3 regions of the Pseudomonas sp. MLB6B genome follow, and region 3 is predicted to be linked to each of the others. Evidence: riboswitches for the same ligand, from Rfam matches in the RefSeq annotation. Region 3 holds a riboswitch; each other region holds the start of a gene.

Region 1 (6,940 bases), 320 kb from region 3:
CGGCCGACACCATCGCCTCCAACGCCGACGTGGTGCACACCTACAGCGACCTGCTCGGCACCCACCCACGCGGGCGCAGCGAGGGCGAGCGGCTCAAGGGCAAGCGGTTCAGCAATTCGCTGTTCGTCGTGCACTTCGGCCTCAAACGCGAGCAGCCGCAGTTGCGCCATCACACCGTCTGCTTCGGCGCGCGCTACAAGCCGTTGATCAAGGAGATCTTCGCCGGGCCGCAGCTGCCCGAAGACTTCTCGTTGTACCTGCACACGCCCTGTGCCACCGACCCGAGCCTGGCGCCACCGGGCTGCTCGAGCCATTACGTGCTGGCGCCGGTGCCGCATTTGGGCAATGCCGATGTCGACTGGCACGAAGAGGCGCCGCGTTATCGCGACCGCATTTTCAGCTATCTGGAGCAGCACTACATGCCCGGACTGCGTGACGATCTGGTGACCTGCCGCACTTTCAGCCCGGTGGACTTCCGCGAACAGCTCAACGCCCATTTGGGTTCGGCTTTCTCCCTGGAGCCGGTGTTGCAGCAAAGTGCCTGGTTCCGCCCCCACAACCGAGATGCGCAGGTCAAGAACCTGTACCTGGTCGGTGCAGGCACCCACCCCGGCGCCGGTGTACCGGGCGTGATCGCGTCGGCCAAGGCCACCGCGCAATTGATGATCGAGGACCTGCACGGATGACCGAGCCGGCCACCGATCCGCTGCTGCAACATGCGCTCGACAGCATCGCCGTGGGTTCGAAGAGCTTCGCCAGCGCTTCGCGCCTGTTCGACTCCGACACCCGGCGCAGCGCGGTACTGCTGTACGCCTGGTGCCGGCATTGCGACGACGTGATCGACGGCCAGCAAGCCGGCCATGATGCAGTGCCGCTAAGCCCGGCCGAAGCGCGCCTGCGTCTGGCCGAGCTGCGCGCCCGCACGCAGACCGCCTACCTCGCTTCACCCATCGACGACCCGGCCTTCGCTGCCTTGCAGGCCGTGGTGCAGCGTCACGGCATCGCCCGCGAGGAAGCGCTCGACCTGTTGCAGGGTTTCGCCATGGACGTCGATGGCCAGCACTACCAGACCCTCGCCGACACCTTGCAGTACTGCTACCACGTCGCCGGCGTGGTGGGGCTGATGATGGCGCGGATCATGGGCACCCAGGACCCGCAGGTGCTCGACCGCGCCTGTGACTTGGGGCTGGCGATGCAACTGACCAACATCGCCCGCGACATCGTCGACGACGCCGAAGTCGGCCGTTGCTACCTGCCCCAGCAGTGGCTGGACGAGTTCGGCATCACCCTGGCGACCTTGGCCGAGCCACGCCATCGACCGGCGCTGGCGGTGCTGGCCACGCGCCTGATCGATCAGGCCGAGCCCTATTACGCCAGCGCCGAGGCAGGCCTGGCGGCGCTGCCCTGGCGTTCGGCCTGGGCCGTGGCGAGCGCCGGGGCCGTGTACCGGCGTATCGGTATCCGCGTGCGGACGGCCGGCGCCCAGGCCTGGGACACGCGCGCCTCGACCGGCAAGCTGGAAAAGCTCGGCGCGCTCAGCGGGGGGTTGTGGACGAGTCTGCTGCGGCGTCTGCGCCGCTATCCGCAGCGCGACCCTCGGCTGTGGACGCGCGCGCCGATGCCGAACGCAACGGCCCGTCGTGCCGAGCCCGCAGCTGCGCCTTGAGGCGCTCGATGGGCGGCGCGTAGATGAAGCCGAACGACACGCAGCCCTCGCGGCCATGCACCGCGTGGTGCATCAGGTGGGCCTGGTACAGACGTTTGAGGTAGCCGTTACGTGGCACGTAACGGAACGGCCAGCGGCGATGCACCAGCCCATCGTGGGCGATGAAGTACAACAGCCCGTAACCGGTCATGCCGGCACCGATCCATTCCAGGGGATGCCAGCCGGCATTGCCCAAGGCGATCAATAGGATCGCCAGCACGGCGAACACGGCGGCGTACAGATCGTTCTTCTCGAACCACCCATGGCGCGGCTCGTGGTGCGAGCGGTGCCAGCCCCAGCCGATGCCGTGCATGAGGTACTTGTGGGCCAGCCAAGCGACGACTTCCATGCCGGCCAGGGTGATCAGAAAGATGGCGAGGTTGGTCAGCATGGCGTCCGTTCGATTCCAGGGAGTGAGGTATGGAGTGCTGCGCCTAGGATAGCGTTCCCAGGTGTAGCAGCGTAAACGGTGCGACGGATTGATTTGGATCGCATTCCAATGCAGGCAAAAAATGAAAACGGTAGTGGCTTACATGAAATTTGTTATAAGATAACGTTTCATTACAAGCCCATCCCCTTGCCTGCGATCCTCCATGACAAGCGCACACGCCACCCCAACCCCGATCACCCAACGCCTGCAAAGCATCGACGCGCTGCGTGGCCTGGTGATTATGTTCATGTTATTGGACCACGTCCGCGAAACTTTCTTCCTGCACCATCAGGTCGGCGACCCGATGGCGATCGCCACGACCGAACCCGGTCTGTTCTTCAGCCGCACCCTGGCGCATTTGTGCGCGCCGGTGTTCGTGCTGCTCACAGGCCTTTCGGCCTGGCTCTATGGTGAGAAACACCAGGGCCGGGGCGATGTCGCAGCGTTCCTGTTCAAGCGCGGCCTGTTCCTGGTGGTGCTGGAGTTCACGGTGGTCAACTTCGCCTGGACCTTCCAGCTGCCGCCGAGCGTGGTCTACCTGCAGGTGATCTGGGCCATCGGCGTGAGCATGATCGCGCTGGCGGCGCTGGTGTGGTTGCCGCGTGCGGCGCTGATCGCGCTGGGCCTGGTGATCGTCGTCGGGCACAACCTGCTCGACGCCGTGCATTTTGGCGAAGGCTCTGCGCTGCACGTGCTATGGGCGATCCTGCATGACCGTGGCTGGCTGGAGGTGTCCGAGCACATGCGTCTGCGCACCTCGTACCCGGTATTGCCGTGGATCGGCGTGATCGCCCTGGGTTATGCCATGGGTCCTTGGTTCGCCCGCGGTAGCGATGCGGCCCAGCGTCAACGTCGGCTGTTGACCACCGCAGCGCTGGCGCTGCTGGCGTTCGTCGCGTTGCGGCTGTTCAACGGTTACGGCGAAGCGCCCTGGAGCAGCTACCCTAGCGCCCTGCAAACCCTCATGAGCCTGCTCAACATCACCAAGTACCCGCCTTCGCTGCTGTTCCTGTGCCTGACCCTGGGCGTGGGCCTGCTGTTGCTACGCGGCTTCGAGCGCGCCGGCCAGGCACGCTGGATCGGTGTGCTGGCAGTACTGGGCGCAGCACCGATGTTCTTCTATCTGTTGCACCTGTACGTGCTCAAGCTCGCCTATCTGGTGTGCGTGGCGCTGTTCGGCCTCAATCAAGGGCAATACTTCGGCTTCGACAGCATCGGCGCGGTATGGCTGTGTGCGGTCCTGCTGGCGCTGGCGCTGTACCTGCCGGTGCGCGCCTTCGCCCGGCTCAAGGCCCGGCGCCGCGACATCGCCTGGCTCAAATACCTGTGAAGAGGTTCCCTGCCAGCGGGTGATGGTCTACCATGCCGCCCGCCGGTTTCCCCCCAGGAATTAATAGGGAATTCGTCGCCCGCCCAGCCGCGGGCCAAACGAAACTGCCCCCGCAACTGTAGGTGCCGAGCCTGCTCCTCGAATGCCACTGGACCTGTCCGGGAAGGCCGGAGCCAGGCCAGGACGCACCAGTCAGGAGACCTGCCGGCACACATTCACCGACCGGCGGGGTGTCCGGGACGGCCATCGGCACCCTGTCCAGGGTGGCACCGCCTGCCTCGCGCAGGCGGCGCAGACGATGCCTGTCCGTGCGCGCGGTCCGCTGCACCACGATAGGAGATCGTTCCAATGCTACGCTTCACCGCCCTGCTCACCGCCCTCGGCTTCTCCGGCTTGGCCCAGGCCGCCGCCACGCACTACCCGCTGACCGTGGACAACTGCGGCATGCCGCAGACTTTCGCCGAGGCGCCGCAACGTGCGGTGACCATCGGCCAGGCCGGCACCGAAATCCTCTACGCCTTGGGCCTGGGCGAACGCCTGGCCGGCACCTCGCTGTGGTTCAACGATGTGTTGCCCGAGTTCAAGGCGCAGAACGACAAGGTGCCGCGTCTGGCCGACAACGACCCGAGCTTCGAGGCCGTGGTCGGCAAACGTCCGCAACTGGTCACCGCGCAGTTCGAATGGATGGTCGGCGAGCAAGGCGTGGTCGGCACGCGCCAGCAGTTCCACGAGCTGAACATTCCCACCTACCTGCTGCCCTCCGACTGCGAAGGCAAGGACAACCTGGTCGGCGCCGACGGCACCCGTTTGCAGCCGTTCAAGGTCGACTCCATCTACAAGAGCGTCAGCCAGCTGGCCGAAATCTTCGACGTGCAGGCCCGCGGCGAGGCGCTCAATGCCCAACTGCGTGGGCAGTTGGAGAAGGCCCGAGCGCAGTTGGCCGGCAAGGACCTGTCGGGCACCAGCGCGCTGTTCTGGTTCTCCAGCGCAGACCTCGACATCGACCCCTATGTGGCCGGGCGCCAAGGGGTGGCCGACTTCATGCTGCAAACCCTCGGGGTGCGCAATGTGGTCGAGTCCCAAGAGGAATGGCCCACCGTCGGCTGGGAGACTCTGGCCAAGGCCAATCCCACCTGGCTGATCATCGCGCGCATGGACCGTCGCCGCTTCCCGGCCGACGACTACCGGAAAAAACTCGAATTCCTGCGCACCGACCCGGTGGCGAAGAACCTCGACGCGGTCAAGCAAGGACGCATCATCATCCTCGACGCCGACGCTATGCAGGCCGGGATCCGTCTGTTCCGGGGGCTGGAGACGCTGTCGGACGCCTTCGCCAGCGGTAAAGCGGCGCCGTGAGCCAGCGATTGCTACCAGGCGGTGTCCTGGCACTGCTGGCGCTGGTCGGCGCCTTGCTGGCCGGCATCAGCATCGGCGAAACCAGCGTGGCGCCACGGGTGGTCTACCAAGTACTGGCCAACCACCTGTGGCAAGCCGGCTACGCGGTCGACCCGATCGATGCCGGCATCGTCTGGAACTACCGCCTGACCCGCACCCTGGTGGCAGCGGCGTGCGGGGCGGGCCTGGCGACCTGCGGGGTGATCCTGCAAGCCTTGCTGCGCAACGCCCTCGCCGAACCCTACCTGCTGGGTTTGTCGGCCGGCGCTTCCACCGGTGCGGTAGCGGTGGGCCTGCTGGGTATCGGCGGCGCGGCGCTGTCGCTGTCGGCCGGGGCCTTCATCGGCGCGCTGGCGGCCTTCGCCCTGGTGGTGCTGCTGTCCCGTGCGGCCGGACCTGCGCACAACAACGCGCAAGTGATCCTGGCCGGCATCGCCGGGTCGCAGCTGTTCAACGCCATCACCGCCTTCCTGATCACCAAGTCGGCCACGGCCGAGCAGGCGCGCGGCATTCTGTTCTGGCTGCTGGGCAACCTCAGCGGGGTGCGCTGGCCGTCGGTAGGCCTGGCGGTTCCGGTGGCGCTGCTGGGCCTGGCGGTGTGCCTGTGGCATCGGCGCAGCCTCGATGCCTTCACCTTCGGCGCCGATTCGGCGGCCTCGCTCGGGGTGCCAGTACGCCGCACGCAATTGCTATTGATCAGCTGCGCGGCGCTGGTTACGGCGGTGATGGTGTCGATCGTCGGCGCCATCGGCTTCGTCGGGCTGGTCATTCCTCATGCGCTGCGGCTGCTGCTCGGGCCGGGGCATACGCGACTGCTGCCGGCCAGTGCCTTGGGCGGCGCGCTGTTCCTGATTTGCGCCGACATCCTCTCGCGCACCTTGCTACCTGGGCAGGTGATTCCGGTAGGCGTGGTCACGGCGCTGATCGGCGCGCCGGTGTTCGCCTTGATTCTGGTCAGCCGCCGGGGGCGCTCATGAGCAATCTCGCGGCCGTGCGCCTGGCACCGCTGAGCTGCGCGGGTCTGGGCCTGAGCGTGCGCGGCCACCCGCTGCTGCACGACATCGACCTGCAACTGCTGGCCGGGGAAACCCTCGGCGTGGTCGGCCCCAATGGTTCTGGCAAGTCCACCTTGCTCAAGCTGCTGGCTGGGTTACGCACGCCCAGCCAGGGCAGCGTGCAACTGCTCGGCGAGCCGCTCGCAGATTTGCCGCGGCGGCGCGTCGCGCAAACCCTGGCATTGGTCGAGCAACAGGCCGACACCCACGACGCCATCAGCGTCTTCGAAGCCGTTGCCCTGGGCCGCACACCCTGGCTGTCGGCGCTGGCCCCCTTCGGCGAGACCGACCGCGCCATCGTCGAGCGGGCGCTGCGCGACGTCGATGCCGTGCACCTGCAACGACGGGTGTGGGGCTCGCTGTCGGGCGGCGAGCGCCAGCGCGTGCACATCGCTCGTGCCCTGGCCCAGCGACCGCAGGTGTTGCTGCTCGACGAGCCGACCAACCACCTCGACATCCAGCACCAGCTGAGCCTGCTGCACTGCGTGCAGGCGTTGCCGATCAGTACCGTGGTGGCCTTGCACGACCTCAACCAGGCCCTGACCTGCGACCGTCTGGCCGTACTCGACCAAGGCCGCCTGGTGGCGCTCGGCGCACCCTTCGACGTGCTCACACCCGCGCGCCTGCTGAGCACCTTCGGCGTGCACGCCCATTACCTCACCGACCCTTACGACGGCGCGCGCATCCTGCGCTTGCGCACGCCCTGACGCTGGAAACCTACCCATGCTCCGATTCACCGCTGCCGTGTGCCTCGCCGGCCTGATGTTCGCACCCCAGGCCCAGGCCGAGATCCATGAAGTGAAGATGCTCAACCGCGGCGGCGACGGCGCCATGGTCTACGAGCCCGACCACCTGCGCATCGCCCCGGGCGACAGCGTGCGCTTCATACCCACCCACGCCAGCCACAACGCCGCCACCCTGCCCGCGCTTTGGCCCAAGGGCACCGAGCCGTTCAAGGGCAAACTCAATCAGGCCACCGAACAACGCTTCAGCGAGCCGGGGCTGTATGGCATTCAGTGCATTCC
Region 2 (6,940 bases), 740 kb from region 3:
GCGCGCAGTAGTCGTCCGCCGTGTTCAAGCATCCAGGTAGGCTCCCAGGCAAATGATCAGCAACCACAGCCACACGCTGCGCTGCACCAAGTCCCAACCACGCTCGATGGCGTCGGCGTCGGCGCCCTCGCCTGCGCCCAGGCGCGCGCGTTCGTGCAGCTCGCCGTGGTACACCGCCGGCCCGCCCAGCTCCACGCCCAAGGCGCCGGCTCCGGCGGCCATCACCGGGCCGGCGTTGGGGCTGTCCCACAGCGGCGCCTGGCGCTTCCAGCAGGCGAGCGCCAGACGCGTCTTGCCCAGTAACGCGTAGGTCAGCGCCACCAAGCGTGCGGGCACGTAGTTGAGCACGTCGTCGATACGCGCCGCGGCCCAGCCGAAGCGCTCGAAGCGCTCGTTGCGGTAGCCCCACATGGCATCGAGGGTGTTGCTCAGGCGGTACAGCACCACGCCTGGCGCTCCGGCCACGACGAACCAGAACAGGGTGGCGAACACCGCGTCGCTGCCGTTTTCCAGCACCGATTCGGTGGCGGCGCGGGCCACGGCGGGTTCGTCGAGTTCGGCGGTTTCGCGGCTGACCAGATAACCCACGCGGCGCCGCGCCTCGTCCAGATCCCCCTGGCGCAGCGCATTGGCCACCGGCAGCACATGTTCGCCCAGGCTGCGCAGGCCCAGCGCACAGTACAGCGCCAGCACGTCCACCAGCCAGCCGACGATCGGCAGCCACGACAGGATCAGCGCCAGCAGCGTCAGCGGCAGTACGGCCAGGCACCAGGCGCTCACCCCATGGCTGCGCCAGCCCCGGCCACCAGGGTTGAGGCGCCGCTCCAGGGCGCTAGCCAGGTTGCCGAAGCCCACCAGCGGGTGGCGGCGCGAAGGTTCGCCGAGCAAGGCGTCGAGCGCCACCCCGGCCACGGTCAGCATGGCGACGCTCACGGGCGTTCTCCCCAATGGTTTTCGTACAGCATGTCTTCGAGGGGCCGGGCTTCGGCCCATCGCTCCTGGACCAGCATGGGCGCTGGGTAGAACTCGGTGACCGGCCCCAGGCACAGCACCGCCACCGCCTTGGCGCCGGCCGGCAGGCCCAGCAGGTCGCCCAGCGCCTGCGGATCGAACAACGACACCCAGCCCAGCCCCAGCCCTTCGGCACGGGCGGCCAGCCACAGGTTCTGGATGGCGCAGGCCAGGGAGGCGAGGTCCATTTCCGGCAAGGTGCGGCGGCCGAAGATGTGCCCTTCGCGCTGGTCCATCAGCGCTGCGACCAGCACCTCGGCGCAGTCGTGGATGCCTTCGACCTTGAGCCGCATGAAGGTGTCGCCGCGCTCGCCCAGTGCCTCGGCGGTGCGCAGGCGTTCGGCCTCGACCAACTGGTGAATGTCGTCGCGCAGCGCCCGGCGGGTGATGCGGATGAAGCGCCAGGGCTGCATCAGGCCGACGCTCGGCGCCTGGTGCGCGGCGTGCAGCAGGCGCTGCAACAGGGCCGGCGCCACCTCGCCCCCGGCGAAATGGCGCATGTCGCGGCGCTCGCCGATGGCGCGGTAGACCGCCGCGCGCTCGGCGTCGGTGAAGGCGTGTTCGCTCATGGTCGCAACAGCGCCGCCGCCGCTTCGGGGTCGGAGGGGAAATAGAAATGCACGTAGGAAGCGGTCGTGCGGCCCAGGCGATACACCGCCTCGTTGCCGCGCCCGCCGTTGGGGCTCAGGCCACGGGCGATGGGCGTCTCGTCGGTGGTGGTCAGCGAGTGGTGGTAGGTGTGCCCACGCAAGGTGCCTTCGGGCAAGGTCACCGTTTGCAAGGCCAGGGCCGCCAGGCGCTTCTGCATGGTGGCTTCGCCGCGCAACAGGCCGACCAGTTCGGCACGCTCGCCGGCGACGTCGGTCAACGCATTGAGCAGGTACAGCATGCCGCCGCATTCGGCTAGCAGCGGCTTACCGGCTGCGTGGTGGGCGCGAATCGCCGCCAGCATCGGTGCGTTGGCGGCCAGGGCGTGGTGGTGCAGTTCGGGGTAGCCGCCAGGTAGGTACAGACTGTCGACTGCGGGCAGTACTTGGTCGTGCAGGGGCGAGAAGAAATGCAGGGTCGCGCCCTGGGCGCGCAGCAGGTCGAGGTTGGCGCCGTAGGCAAAGGCGAAGGCCTCGTCGCGGGCGATGCCAATATGCACGCCGTGCAGGGCCGGGCGCACCTCGACCGGCTCCGGCGCGTCGAAGCCCACCGGCGGCGGCAAGGTGGCGTCACAGCTTTCGCCGAGCGCCTGCGCGGCGGCGTCCAGGCGCGCGTCCAGATCGTTCAGTTCGCTGGCCTGGACCAGCCCCAGGTGGCGGCTGGGCAGCTCGATGCCGCGCTCGCGCGACAGCCCGCCGTACCAGCGCAGCCCTTCGCTCAGGCTGCCTTCGAGCAGTTGCGCGTGGCGCAGGCTGCCGACCCGGTTGGCCAGCACGCCGGCGAACGGCAGGTCGGGTTGGTAGCGCGCCAGGCCCAGGGCCAGGGCGCCGAAGGTCTGGGCCATGGCCGTGCCGTCGATCACTGCCAGTACCGGCACGCCGAAATGGCGGGCCAGGTCGGCGCTCGACGGGGTGCCGTCGAACAGGCCCATGACGCCTTCGATGAGGATCAGGTCGGCCTCGGCGGCGGCCTGCCACAGCAAGCGCCGGCTTTCGGCCTCGCCGATCATCCACATGTCCAGTTGGTACACCGGCGCGCCGCTGGCGCGTTCGAGGATCATCGGGTCGAGAAAGTCCGGCCCGCACTTGAACACCCGCACCCGCCGCCCGAGGTTGCGGTGCAGGCGCGCCAGGGCGGCGGTGACGGTGGTCTTGCCCTGCCCGGAAGCGGGCGCGGCGATCAGCACCGCCGGACAGTGTCGGCGTTCGCTCACAGCTCCACGCCCTTCTGTGCCCGAATGCCGGCCTGGAAGGCGTGCTTGACCACGCCCATCTCGGTGACGGTGTCGGCCAGCTCGACCAGCTCGGGCTTGGCGCCGCGGCCGGTGACGATCACATGCTGCATGGGCGGGCGCGCCTGCAGGTCGGTCAGTACCTGGTCGAGGTCCAGGTAGCCATGCTTGAGGGCGATGTTCAGTTCGTCGAGCACGACGAACTCCACGGCCGGGTCTTGCAGCAATTGCCGCGACACCGCCCAGGCCGCTTCGGCGGCGGCGATGTCGCGCTGGCGGTCCTGGGTTTCCCAGGTGAAGCCTTCGCCCATCACGTGGTAGCTGACCTGCTCGGGGAAGCGTCGGAAGAACAGTTCTTCACCGGTGCTGTTGCGGCCCTTGATGAACTGCACCACGCCGCAGCGCATGCCGTGGCCCATGGCGCGGGCGAGCATGCCGAAGGCCGAGCTGCTCTTGCCTTTGCCGTTGCCGGTCAGCACCAGCAGCAGGCCGCATTCGTTGGGGGAATTGGCGATGCGGTCGTCCATCAGCGCTTTCTTGCGCTGCATGCGGGCCAAGTGGCGTTCGTCGCGCTCGGGGGATTCGTTCATGGGGGTCTCCGCGGGCCGCGGCGCCTGAACAGGCGCCGGTAGGTCGATAAGGCAGGCAGACACGGAGGCGCGCAGCAGCCACGGCCTTACGCCACGGAGCACCGCGCATCACCCTCCGTGATACCGATATAAGACAGTGACAGGCCGGTCTCCGGGCTTGTGAGCGGGGCCTTGGCCCTCGGGCGCTGCGCAGTTCACCAGAGGATGATGCTTCTGGCCGTACGTGTCGCTCGACTCACCTACCGTTGCGGGGGCAGCGCCGGAATCGCGCTGCTGTGGCGCCCACCGGCTTCCCAGTTTCACCCCGGTGGAAGCTTGTCCACGGGGCACCTGAAACGAACGGCGAAGGTTAGAGGGTTGCACCCGGAGCGTCAATGTGGATGGCAGGGATGAGTGGGCCCGGGTTGTCGTCGACGATTGGAACGCGCCACCGAACGGACCGCGCTCATTCGCTTGGCGGATCGCAGAGAGGGCTACCGGAACCGCTGCGCGATCCATCGCAAGGGAACTCGTTCCCATACGGCCTCTCTCAATTTTGTCGATGGTTCCCGTTTGCGGAGAATGCCTGCATGGCCCAGATGCGTATCGGTTTGCTGATTGCCTTGACCACAAGCCTGGCGGCGTGCGGCGAGTCCGCCCGCTTGCAGGTTTCCGATGGCACGGGCCCGACGCCCGAGCTGCCGGCGCCGAACAAGACGCTCATTCCCACGGTGAACATCGCCCCCGCCATCGGCTGGCCGGACGGTGGCAAACCGATCGCTGCCAAGGGCACCCAGGTCAACGCCTTCGCCGAGGGGCTCGACCACCCGCGCTGGCTGTATGTGCTACCCAACGGTGATGTGCTGGTGGCCGAAACCAATGCGCCGCCCAAGCCCGACGACAGCAAGGGCATCAAGGGCTGGATCGCAGACAAGGTAATGAAACGCGCGGGCGCCGGTGTGCACAGCGCCAATCGCATCACACTGCTGCGCGATGCCGACCATGATGGCGTCGCCGAAATGCGTGTCCCGTTCATCGAAAACCTCAACTCGCCTTTCGGCATGGCGCTGATCGGCCACACCCTCTACGTTGCCGATACCGACAAACTGCTGCGCTTCGCCTACACCGAAGGTGCCATGCAATTACGCGACCCGGGGCAGAAAGTGGTCGACCTGCCGGGCGGTCCGCTCAACCACCACTGGACCAAGAACGTCATCGCCAGCCCGGACGGCAGCAAGCTGTATGTGACGGTCGGGTCCAACAGCAACGTCGGCGAAAACGGTCTGGACCAGGAACGCGGCCGCGCCGCCATTTGGGAAGTAGACCCGGCCAACGGCCGGCAGCGCCCGTTCGCCACCGGCCTGCGCAACCCCAATGGCCTGGCCTGGGAGCCGCACACAGGGGCCTTGTGGACGGCGGTGAACGAGCGCGACGAGATCGGCAGCGACTTGGTGCCCGACTACATCACCTCGGTCAAGGACGGCGGTTTCTACGGCTGGCCCTACAGCTACTACGGCCAGCACGTCGACGCGCGCGTCGATCCGCAAGATCCGGCCAAGGTTGCCAGCGCTCTGGTGCCGGATTTTGCCGTCGGCCCGCATACCGCCTCACTGGGCCTGACCTTCATCGCATCTGGCACCTTGCCGGCGCCCTTCACCCAGGGCGCGTTGATCGGCCAGCATGGTTCCTGGAACCGCAAACCGCTCAGCGGCTACAAGGTGCTGTTCGTGCCGTTCGACGACAGCGGCAAGCCCAAGGGGCAGCCGGTGGACTTGCTCGGCGGTTTCGTCAATGACGAAGGCAAAGCGATGGGGCGCCCGGTGGGCGTGGTCGGCGATGGGCGCGGAGGCGTGCTGGTGGCGGACGATGTGGGGAATGTAGTTTGGCGGGTGACGGGGGTTGGCAAATGAGATGGCTCGGGGCGCTCGGTCTGGATCGTGGGGCGGCGTAGGCCTGGGCTGGGACCGCTTTGCGGTCCATCGCGGCTGAAGCCGCTCCTACACGGGACGCTGTGGGAACGGTTCAAACCGCTTCTACATCACATACTGTATGAGTGGTTTCAGCCGCTTTCAAACCGAACACTGTAGGAGCGGCTTCAGCCGCGATGGCCGGCGAAGCCGGCCCAACCCAGGCGGTGCGCTCCCTCAAGCTGAACCGGCTTTCCCTCAAGCTGAACCAGCTTTCCCTCAAGCTGAGCCGGCATTGCCTCACAGAACCCGTTGTGCCTGTCATTACCGTCGGCAATACCGCTCAACCGACTGCGACCACGCATCCAACCGCCATGCCTCGAATCCAACCCGAGCGCCCCACGCCAACTCCGCTTTGACCCTAGGGATTCTGCGCCAAATGTCCCGCCGGAATGATCCGCTTGGCTTGCAGATAGGCCTTGGCCCAGTAGCTGTTCGACAGATAGTCCAACCGCACCGTACCGCCCGTACGCGGGGCATGCACGAAACGCCCCTCCCCCACATAGATGCCCGCATGGCTGACCTGTGAGCCGCCACCGGTCGCGAAGAACACGATGTCGCCCGACTGCAGTGCGTTGATGTTCACGCTGGGTGCGCGCATGACGATCATTTCCCGTGTCGAGCGCGGCAGGCTGATGCCGGCGGCGTCGTTGTACACGTATTTGATCAGGCCACTGCAATCGAATCCGGAGTCCGGGGTATTGCCGCCCCAGCGGTAAGGCGTGCCCACCAGGCCGATGGCACGGAACAACACGTCCGAGGCCACGGGGGAAAAGCTTGGCTGGGTGTTGAACGTCATCTGCGGCTTGACCACCGGCGCGGGCACCGGGGCTGGGGCCTGGCTGGAGCAGGCGCCCAGCAGTGCAACGGACATCAGGAAAGCGAAGCGCACCATTGTCGTCATGGTCGGAACGTCCTGTAGGAAACCTATCGGCGATAGCCGGAAAGAGTTGAGAAATTAGATTAGACGTTTTCTGTAAATGCACACGGCGATTAGCTTTTCAGCTAATCGCCGTGTGTACCGACAACACCCTGCAACGATTAGTTGCGTGCGAGATTGGTCGGCGCCATGGCCAAGGCGCGTTTGGCCTGCATGAAGGTTTTGCTCCAGTAGCGATCGCCCAGGCTGTCGATGCGCACACCGCCGCTGCGGCGGCTGCTGGAGTGGATGAACTGATTGTCACCCAGATAGATACCGGCGTGGCTGACGCGGCCACGGCCGTTGGTGCTGAAGAACAGCAGGTCGCCCGGCTTGAGCTTGTTGCGCGCGACTTTCGGCGCGTCGACGTTGATCATTTCGCGGGTCGAGCGCGGCAGCGACATGCCCGCCTCTTCGCGGAACAGGTAACCGATGAAGCCGCTGCAATCGAAGCCCGATTGCTCGGAGGTGCCGCCGAACCGGTAGCGCGTACCGATCAGCTCCTTGCCACGCTCCAGAATGCTGTCGGCCAGCACGGGCAGCTTGTAGGGCTGGGCGCTGGAAAAGACGGGGTGTTGTTCTTCGTCGAGGGCCA
Region 3 (6,940 bases):
GCGCACGGCATTCAGGGGCAGGCCATGACACTCGAGGGTTTGCAAGAGCAGCGCCGACAACTGTGTGGCATCGCAGCCCTTGCGGCACCCGATGCCGGCATACAGCGCAAGGGCGTCAGGCACGTTCGGCGCGGCGATACAGCCAAGTGCTGAGCAGGCCCAGGGCAACCCAGAAGGCTGCGTTGGTCAGCCAGGAGGCAAGCTTGAACTGCGCCGCCAGCGCTTCGGGCGCCAGGCTTTCGTGGACGGCAGGTTGCGGAGCGCCGATCAGGTGCGGCACGACCAGCAGCGCGGCGCCGAGCAGCTTGAAGAGCCAGGAACGGCTGAACGCCAGCAGCGCCAGACCACAGGCCGTGGCAGCCGCAGTGCCGATCCACCAGGTCTGCCGCTGGGCCAGGTCGGCGGCAGCCGTACCAGGCAGCTCGGGCGGCAGGCCCAAGGTCGGCGCCAGGCAGAACACCGTAAAGCCTGCCAGGCCCCAGAGCGCACCACTGGCGACGCGATTGGGTTCGCGCAGGCTGTACAGCGCCGCCAGCAGCAAGGCGAAGCCCACGGCCACGACCAGGTTGCCGCCGGTGGTGGCCAGCACCCGTTGCCAGCCGTCCTCGGGCGACCACGCCTCAGCGGCATGCTCATGGGCGGCACCGCCTTCGGCATGGCTGTGCCCCTGGACCGCAGGCGCTGCGTTTTCGTAGGTTTCGGCCTGAAGGATCAACGGGCTGACCCACAAACTTTGCAGCAGGGTCAGCAACATCGCGGCGAGCAAGCCGCTGAAGCCCGCGGTACGGGCGATGCGAGTGAACATGCCGGCGTCCTCAGTGGCAGGGGAAGGCTGCGCTGTGGCGCGTGTCGTGGGCGGCGTTGTGCACGGCGTCGATGTGCGAGAAGCCGGCGAAATACACAAGGCTCAAGCCTAAAAGGCCGGCACCGATGGCGATGACCAGGCGCTGGCTGAGGGTGGTGGAGGGGCTGATGGCGGGTTTGCTGCTGACGATGGGCATGACGTGTTCCTCGGCTGGGAATCGGTAGGTCACGCACGGTCGCCTCAGCGCGGACACGCCAAGTGCAGGCAACGGCGCCCGCCCACCGCGGGGGTTGATCGAGACGTCAGGCCGGTCTCCGGGCTCGCGAGCGGGAGCTTGGCTCCCCAGACAGTGCGTCGACCTTCCCACGTGGCTGGCGCCGACGCAGTGGTGTTGCAGACGCATGACTCGCTTACCGTTGCGGGGGCAGCACCGGCATTGCCTGGCCTGCTGTTGCAGACCGCGACGCACCGGTTTCCCGTTTCACCCCACAAGGGGCACCTGACGCAAGGGCGCTAGCAAACCATGGGGCATGATTCCCGTCAATCGGCCGCCCCTCGGCGGCTGCGGTTGACCCCACGCGGGGCACTGCGTAGCCTTGCCGTTTCGAGGTTCTCAGGGGGCACGGTTTCCCTCACCCACTGAGCTAAGACGGGAACGCGGTAGAGCCGCGGCTGCCCCCGCAACTGTAAGCATCCCAGCCGATCGGCACAGCCACTGCGCGCACGCGGGAAGGCGCCATCGGCACGGTCGCGATGGCCAGGATGCGAGCCAGGAGACCTGCCTCGGTACGCTTTCGACATCAACCGGGCGGGGTGATCCGGTGGCGAGCACGCCTGGCCTATCCGGTCGCGGGCGATCGTCCCGCATGCCCGCGCCGTCTGCCAAGGGCACTGAGACATGAAAACACTGGCCAAGCTTCCCGTCACCATCGTCACCGGCTTCCTCGGCTCGGGTAAAACCACCTTGCTCCGGCACATGCTGGACAACGCCCAGGGCCGCCGCATCGCGGTCATCGTCAACGAGTTCGGCGAATTGGGCATCGACGGCGACCTGCTCAAGCAGTGCAGCATCGGCTGCACCGAAGAGGAGGCGGTGGGCCGGGTCTTCGAGCTGGCCAACGGCTGCCTGTGCTGCACGGTGCAGGAAGAGTTCTTCCCGGTCATGCGCGAGCTGGTGGCGCGCCGCGGCGATCTGGACCACATTCTCATCGAAACCAGCGGCCTGGCCCTGCCCAAGCCGCTGGTGCAAGCCTTCCAGTGGCCTGAAATCCGCAACGCCTGCACGGTCGATGCGGTGATCACCGTGGTCGACAGCCCGGCGGTCGCGGCCGGCACCTTCGCCGCCTATCCCGACCAAGTGGACGCCCAGCGCAAGCTCGACCCCAACCTCGACCACGAATCGCCCCTGCACGAGCTGTTCGCCGACCAATTGGCCAGCGCCGACCTGGTCGTGCTGAACAAAGCCGACCTGATCGACGCCGAAGGCTTGGCTCGCGTACGTGCCGAAGTCCAGGAAGAATTGCCGCCGGCGGTCAAGATCATCGAAGCCAGCAGCGGCCGCCTGCCGCTGGACGTGCTGATCGGCGTGGGCGCCGAGTCCGAGGCGCATATCGACGGCCGCCGCACTCACCATGACTCGCACCACGACGAAGACGGCGAGCACGACGACCACGACCACGACGCGTTCGACTCCATCTCCCTGGAGCTGCCCGAAGCCGACGAGCGCTTGCTGCTCGAGGCATTGGCGCAACTGGTGGCCCAGCACGACATCCTGCGCATCAAGGGCTTCGCCGCCATTCCCGGCAAACCCATGCGCCTGCTCATTCAAGGCGTGGGCAGCCGCTTCGACAAGCACTTCGACCGCCCGTGGCGTGCCGATGAAGCCCGTATCACCCGCCTGGTGCTGATCGGCCAGGACCTCGACGCCGAACAGCTCGGCGCGCGCCTGCACCAAGCCCTGGGCGCCTGATCGATGCACCTGCTGCGTACTCAGCCCGGCGGCTTCGTGCCGGACGATAGCATCGCCGACCTCGGCCAGACCCCGGCCGAGCTGGTGATCCTGTGCAGCGGCGATTCGCACCTGGCGCTGCTGGCCGATACGCTTGAGCACCTGCCGGCGAACTTCCCCAGCGTGCGCCTGGCCAACCCCATGCAGGTGCAGAACCACGGCTCGGTCGACCTGTACGTCGACGAGGTGCTGCGTCACGCCAAGGTCATCCTGCTGTCGCTGCACGGGGGCGTGGGTTACTGGCGCTACGGCATCGAACAGTTGGTACAACTGGCCGAGCGCGGTGTGGAGCTGATCCTGGTGCCGGGGGACGACCGCCCCGACCCCGAGCTGACCGATCTGGGCAGCGTACGCGACGCCCGCGCCGAGCGGCTCTGGCACTACCTGCGCCAGGGTGGCAAGGCCAATGCCTTGAACCTGTTCAACTGCCTGGCCAGCACCTGGTTGGGCCGCGATTACCCCTGGCACGAGCCGCAGCCCTTGCCACGCACGAGCGTCTACCACCCTCAGGTGGGCAGCGCCACGCTGCAGGACTGGTATGCGCAATGGCAGCCGGAGTGGCCGGTTGCGCCGCTGTTGTTCTACCGCTCGCATTTGCAAGCGGCCAACACCGCATTTCTCGACGCGTTCTGCGAGCGTCTGCAAGCCGCCGGCCTCAACCCGCTGCCCATCGCGGTCGCCAGCCTCAAGGAGCCCGAGTGCCTGGCCCAGGTGCAGAACTGGATGGACGAAGTCGACGCCGAGGTGATCATCAACACCACCGGCTTCGCCCTGTCCAGCCCGGAGCGGCCCAACCTGCGCCCGTTGCGGCGTGACGTACCGGTGCTGCAAGCGATCTGCGCCCAGGACAACCAGCCGGCCTGGGAAGCAAACGAGCAAGGCCTGGGCGCGCGCGACCTGGCCATGCACATCGTTCTGCCGGAATTGGACGGACGCATCATCACCCGCCCGGTCAGCTTCAAGGACCTGGCCTGGCGCAGCGAGCGCAGCCAGGCCGATGTGGTCTGCTACCGCGCACATCCCGAACGCATGGATTTCGTCGCCGAGCTGGCGCGCCGTTGGGTGGTCCTGGCGCGCCTGCCCAACGCGCAGAAACGCATCGCCTTGGTACTGGCCAACTACCCGACCCGCGACGGTCGCATCGGCAACGGCGTGGGCCTGGATACGCCCGGCGCGGCGCTCAATATCCTGCAAGCCCTGGCCGACCAGGGCTATCCGGTGGACGCGCTGCCCGAGACCGGCACTGCCTTGATTCAGGCCCTGCTGGGCGGGGTGACCAACGACCTCGACCACCTGGACCAGCGTCCCTGCGCCCAGAGCCTGAGCCTTGAGGACTACCAGCAGGCCTTCGCCCGTCTGCCGGCGGGCAACCGCCGAGCGGTGCTGGAGCGCTGGGGCGCGCCCGAGCAGGACCCAATGTGCCGCGCCGGGCGCATGATGGTCGCCGGCCTGCGCTTCGGTTCGACCTTCGTCGGCATCCAGCCGGCCCGGGGCTACCAGCTCGACCCCAGCGCGGTCTACCACGACCCCGATCTGGTGCCGCCGCACGGTTATCTCGCGTTCTACTTCTGGCTGCGCCACGCCTATGGCGCCGACGCACTGATCCACGTCGGCAAACACGGCAACCTGGAATGGCTGCCGGGCAAAGGCGTGGGGCTGTCGGCCGAATGCTGGCCCGATGCGCTGCTCGGACCGATGCCCAACGTCTACCCGTTCATCGTCAACGACCCGGGCGAAGGTGCCCAGGCAAAGCGCCGGACCCAGGCCGTGATCATCGACCACCTGATGCCGCCGCTGACCCGTGCCGAGACCTACGGCCCGCTGCGCCACCTCGAACGCCTGGCCGACGAGTACTACGAAGCGCAACTGCTCGACCCACGCCGCGCCCGCGAGCTGCAGCGCGAGATTCTGGAACTGGTCAAAGCCAACCACATTGACCGCGAACTGCAGCTCGAAGGCCAGTTGGACGACGCCGCACTCTGGCTGCCACGCCTGGACACCTACCTGTGCGACCTGAAGGAATCGCAGATCCGTGACGGCCTGCACGTGTTCGGCCAGTCGCCCGAGGGCCGCTTGCGCCGCGATACCCTGCTGGCCCTGCTGCGCGTGGAGCGCTACGACGGCCAAGGCGCCAACGCCAGCCTGCTGCGGGCGCTGGCCAAGGCCCTGGCGCTGGGCTTCGATCCCCTGGACTGCGACCTCGGCGAGCCTTGGCGCGGCGCCAGGCCCGCGTGCCTGCTGGGCGTCGACGACAGCCTCTGGCGCACCCATGGCGACACCCGTGAGCGCCTGGAGCTGCATGCCTTGGCGCTGATCGAGGCGACCCTGGCCGGCACCTTGGCCTTGCCGGCCGAACCTGCCTGGCAACCGGTGCACGCCGTGCTCGACGGTCTGCTGGGGCAAATAGCCCCAGCGCTGGACGGGTGCGGCGAGGCCGAGCTGCAAGGCCTGCTGGCCGCCTTGGACGGGCGTTTCGTGCCCGCAGGGCCCAGCGGTGCGCCGAGCCGCGGGCGCCTGGACGTGCTGCCCACCGGGCGTAATTTCTACACCGTGGACGTGCGCAACCTGCCTACCACCACGGCCTGGCGCCTGGGCTTCGCCTCGGCCAGCCTGCTGCTCGAACGGCATCTGCAGGACCACGGCGACCACCTGCGCCAGCTCGGCCTGTCGGTGTGGGGCACGGCCACCATGCGCACCGGCGGCGACGACATCGCCCAGGCCATGGCGCTGATGGGCGTGCGTCCGGTGTGGGCCAGCGGCTCGCAGCGGGTCGACGACTTCGAGATCCTGCCGGTGAGCGTGCTCGACCGCCCGCGGGTGGACGTGACCCTGCGCGTCTCGGGCTTTTTCCGCGATGCCTTTGGCAACCTCATCCGCTTGTTCGATGCCGCCGTGCAGGCCGTCGCCGCCCTGGACGAACCTGACGACTTGAACCCCCTGGCCGCCCGCGTACGCGCCGAGCGCAGCGCGCTGCTGGCCAAGGGCGTCGACCCCGAGCAGGCCGCCCGCGAAGCCGGTTGGCGAGTGTTCGGCGCCAAGCCCGGTGCCTATGGCGCGGGGGTGCAGAACGCCATCGACGGGCGCCTGTGGCAAAACCGCGAGGACCTCGCCGAGGTCTACCTCAACCACGGCAGCTACGCCTATGGCGCCCAGGACGAAGGCACCCCGGCGCGCGCGCAGTTCGCCCAGCGCCTGAGCCAGGTGCAGGCAGTGGTGCAGAACCAGGACAACCACGAGCACGACCTGCTCGATTCCAACGACTACTACCAGTTCCAGGGCGGCATGCTGGCCGCCGCAGAAACTCTGGCGCACACCCAGGTGGCGAGCTACCACGGCGACCATAGCCAGGTCGACCGGCCACGCATCCGCACCCTCAAGGAAGAGCTCAACCGTGTGGTGCGCGCCCGTGCGCTCAACCCCAAGTGGATCGACGGGGTGAAGCGGCATGGCTACAAAGGCGCCTTCGAGATGGCCGCGACGGTGGACAACCTGTTCGCCTTCGACGCCACCACGCACTTGATCGACGACCACCACTACCAATCCCTGGCCGACGCCTACGTGCTCGACCCAGCCACCCGCGAGTTCATGCGCGAGCACAACCCCGAAGCCCTGCGCGACCTCACCGAGCGCCTGCTCGAAGCGCAACAGCGCGGGCTGTGGCAGGCGCCGGGCGAGTACCGCGAAGCCCTCGAATCCCATTTGCTCGAAGGCGAGGAAGATGCCTGATATGACCGAACCCGTGCAGTTCCCGCTGGCCGCCGTGGTTGGCGCCGACGACCTGAAGCTGGCGCTGTGCCTGACCGCCATCGACCCGCAGATCGGCGGGGTGCTGATCGAAGGCCCGCGCGGCATGGCCAAGAGCACCTTGGCCCGGGGCCTGGCGGCGCTGCTCGACGACGGGCCCTTCGTCACCCTGCCTCTAGGCGCCAGCGAAGAGCGCCTGGTCGGCACCCTCGACCTGGACGCCGCGCTCGGGCAGGGCAAGGCGCAGTTCTCCCCCGGTGTGCTGGCGCGGGCCGATGGCGGGGTGTTGTACGTCGACGAGGTCAACCTGTTGCCTGACGCCTTGGTGGATCTGCTGCTGGACGTGGCCGCCAGCGGTGTCAATCGGGTGGAGCGCGACGGGA

What was found. Region 3 has a riboswitch for cobalamin ahead of cobW (cobalamin biosynthesis protein CobW). Riboswitches for the same ligand answer to the same signal wherever they lie in the genome.
Region 1: linked by a shared signal. The riboswitch ahead of ACSMEV_RS13450 (ABC transporter substrate-binding protein) and the one ahead of cobW (cobalamin biosynthesis protein CobW) in region 3 are both predicted to bind cobalamin.
Region 2: linked by a shared signal. The riboswitch ahead of cobO (cob(I)yrinic acid a,c-diamide adenosyltransferase) and the one ahead of cobW (cobalamin biosynthesis protein CobW) in region 3 are both predicted to bind cobalamin.

Annotation. Positions count from the first base shown of each region.
Region 1 is NZ_CP199313.1:2,995,416-3,002,355, reverse strand. It holds gene ACSMEV_RS13470 (phytoene desaturase) at 1-686, shown strand, start outside; partial or broken gene ACSMEV_RS13465 (phytoene/squalene synthase family protein) at 683-1,612, shown strand; gene ACSMEV_RS13460 (sterol desaturase family protein) at 1,536-2,096, opposite strand; gene ACSMEV_RS13455 (DUF1624 domain-containing protein) at 2,299-3,465, shown strand; cobalamin riboswitch at 3,492-3,688, shown strand; gene ACSMEV_RS13450 (ABC transporter substrate-binding protein) at 3,814-4,821, shown strand; gene ACSMEV_RS13445 (FecCD family ABC transporter permease) at 4,818-5,837, shown strand; gene ACSMEV_RS13440 (ABC transporter ATP-binding protein) at 5,834-6,622, shown strand; gene ACSMEV_RS13435 (pseudoazurin) at 6,639-6,940, shown strand, end outside.
Region 2 is NZ_CP199313.1:4,061,515-4,068,454, forward strand. It holds gene cobD (threonine-phosphate decarboxylase CobD) at 1-32, opposite strand, end outside; gene cbiB (adenosylcobinamide-phosphate synthase CbiB) at 25-933, opposite strand; gene bluB (5,6-dimethylbenzimidazole synthase) at 930-1,580, opposite strand; gene ACSMEV_RS17940 (cobyrinate a,c-diamide synthase) at 1,577-2,872, opposite strand; gene cobO (cob(I)yrinic acid a,c-diamide adenosyltransferase) at 2,869-3,480, opposite strand; cobalamin riboswitch at 3,606-3,829, opposite strand; gene ACSMEV_RS17950 (PQQ-dependent sugar dehydrogenase) at 4,050-5,369, shown strand; gene ACSMEV_RS17955 (C40 family peptidase) at 5,788-6,330, opposite strand; gene ACSMEV_RS17960 (C40 family peptidase) at 6,468-6,940, opposite strand, start outside.
Region 3 is NZ_CP199313.1:3,320,400-3,327,339, reverse strand. It holds gene ACSMEV_RS14670 (cobalamin biosynthesis protein) at 1-123, opposite strand, end outside; gene ACSMEV_RS14665 (CbtA family protein) at 116-805, opposite strand; gene ACSMEV_RS14660 (CbtB domain-containing protein) at 816-1,001, opposite strand; cobalamin riboswitch at 1,094-1,323, opposite strand; cobalamin riboswitch at 1,403-1,605, shown strand; gene cobW (cobalamin biosynthesis protein CobW) at 1,704-2,774, shown strand; gene cobN (cobaltochelatase subunit CobN) at 2,778-6,539, shown strand; gene ACSMEV_RS14645 (ATP-binding protein) at 6,541-6,940, shown strand, end outside.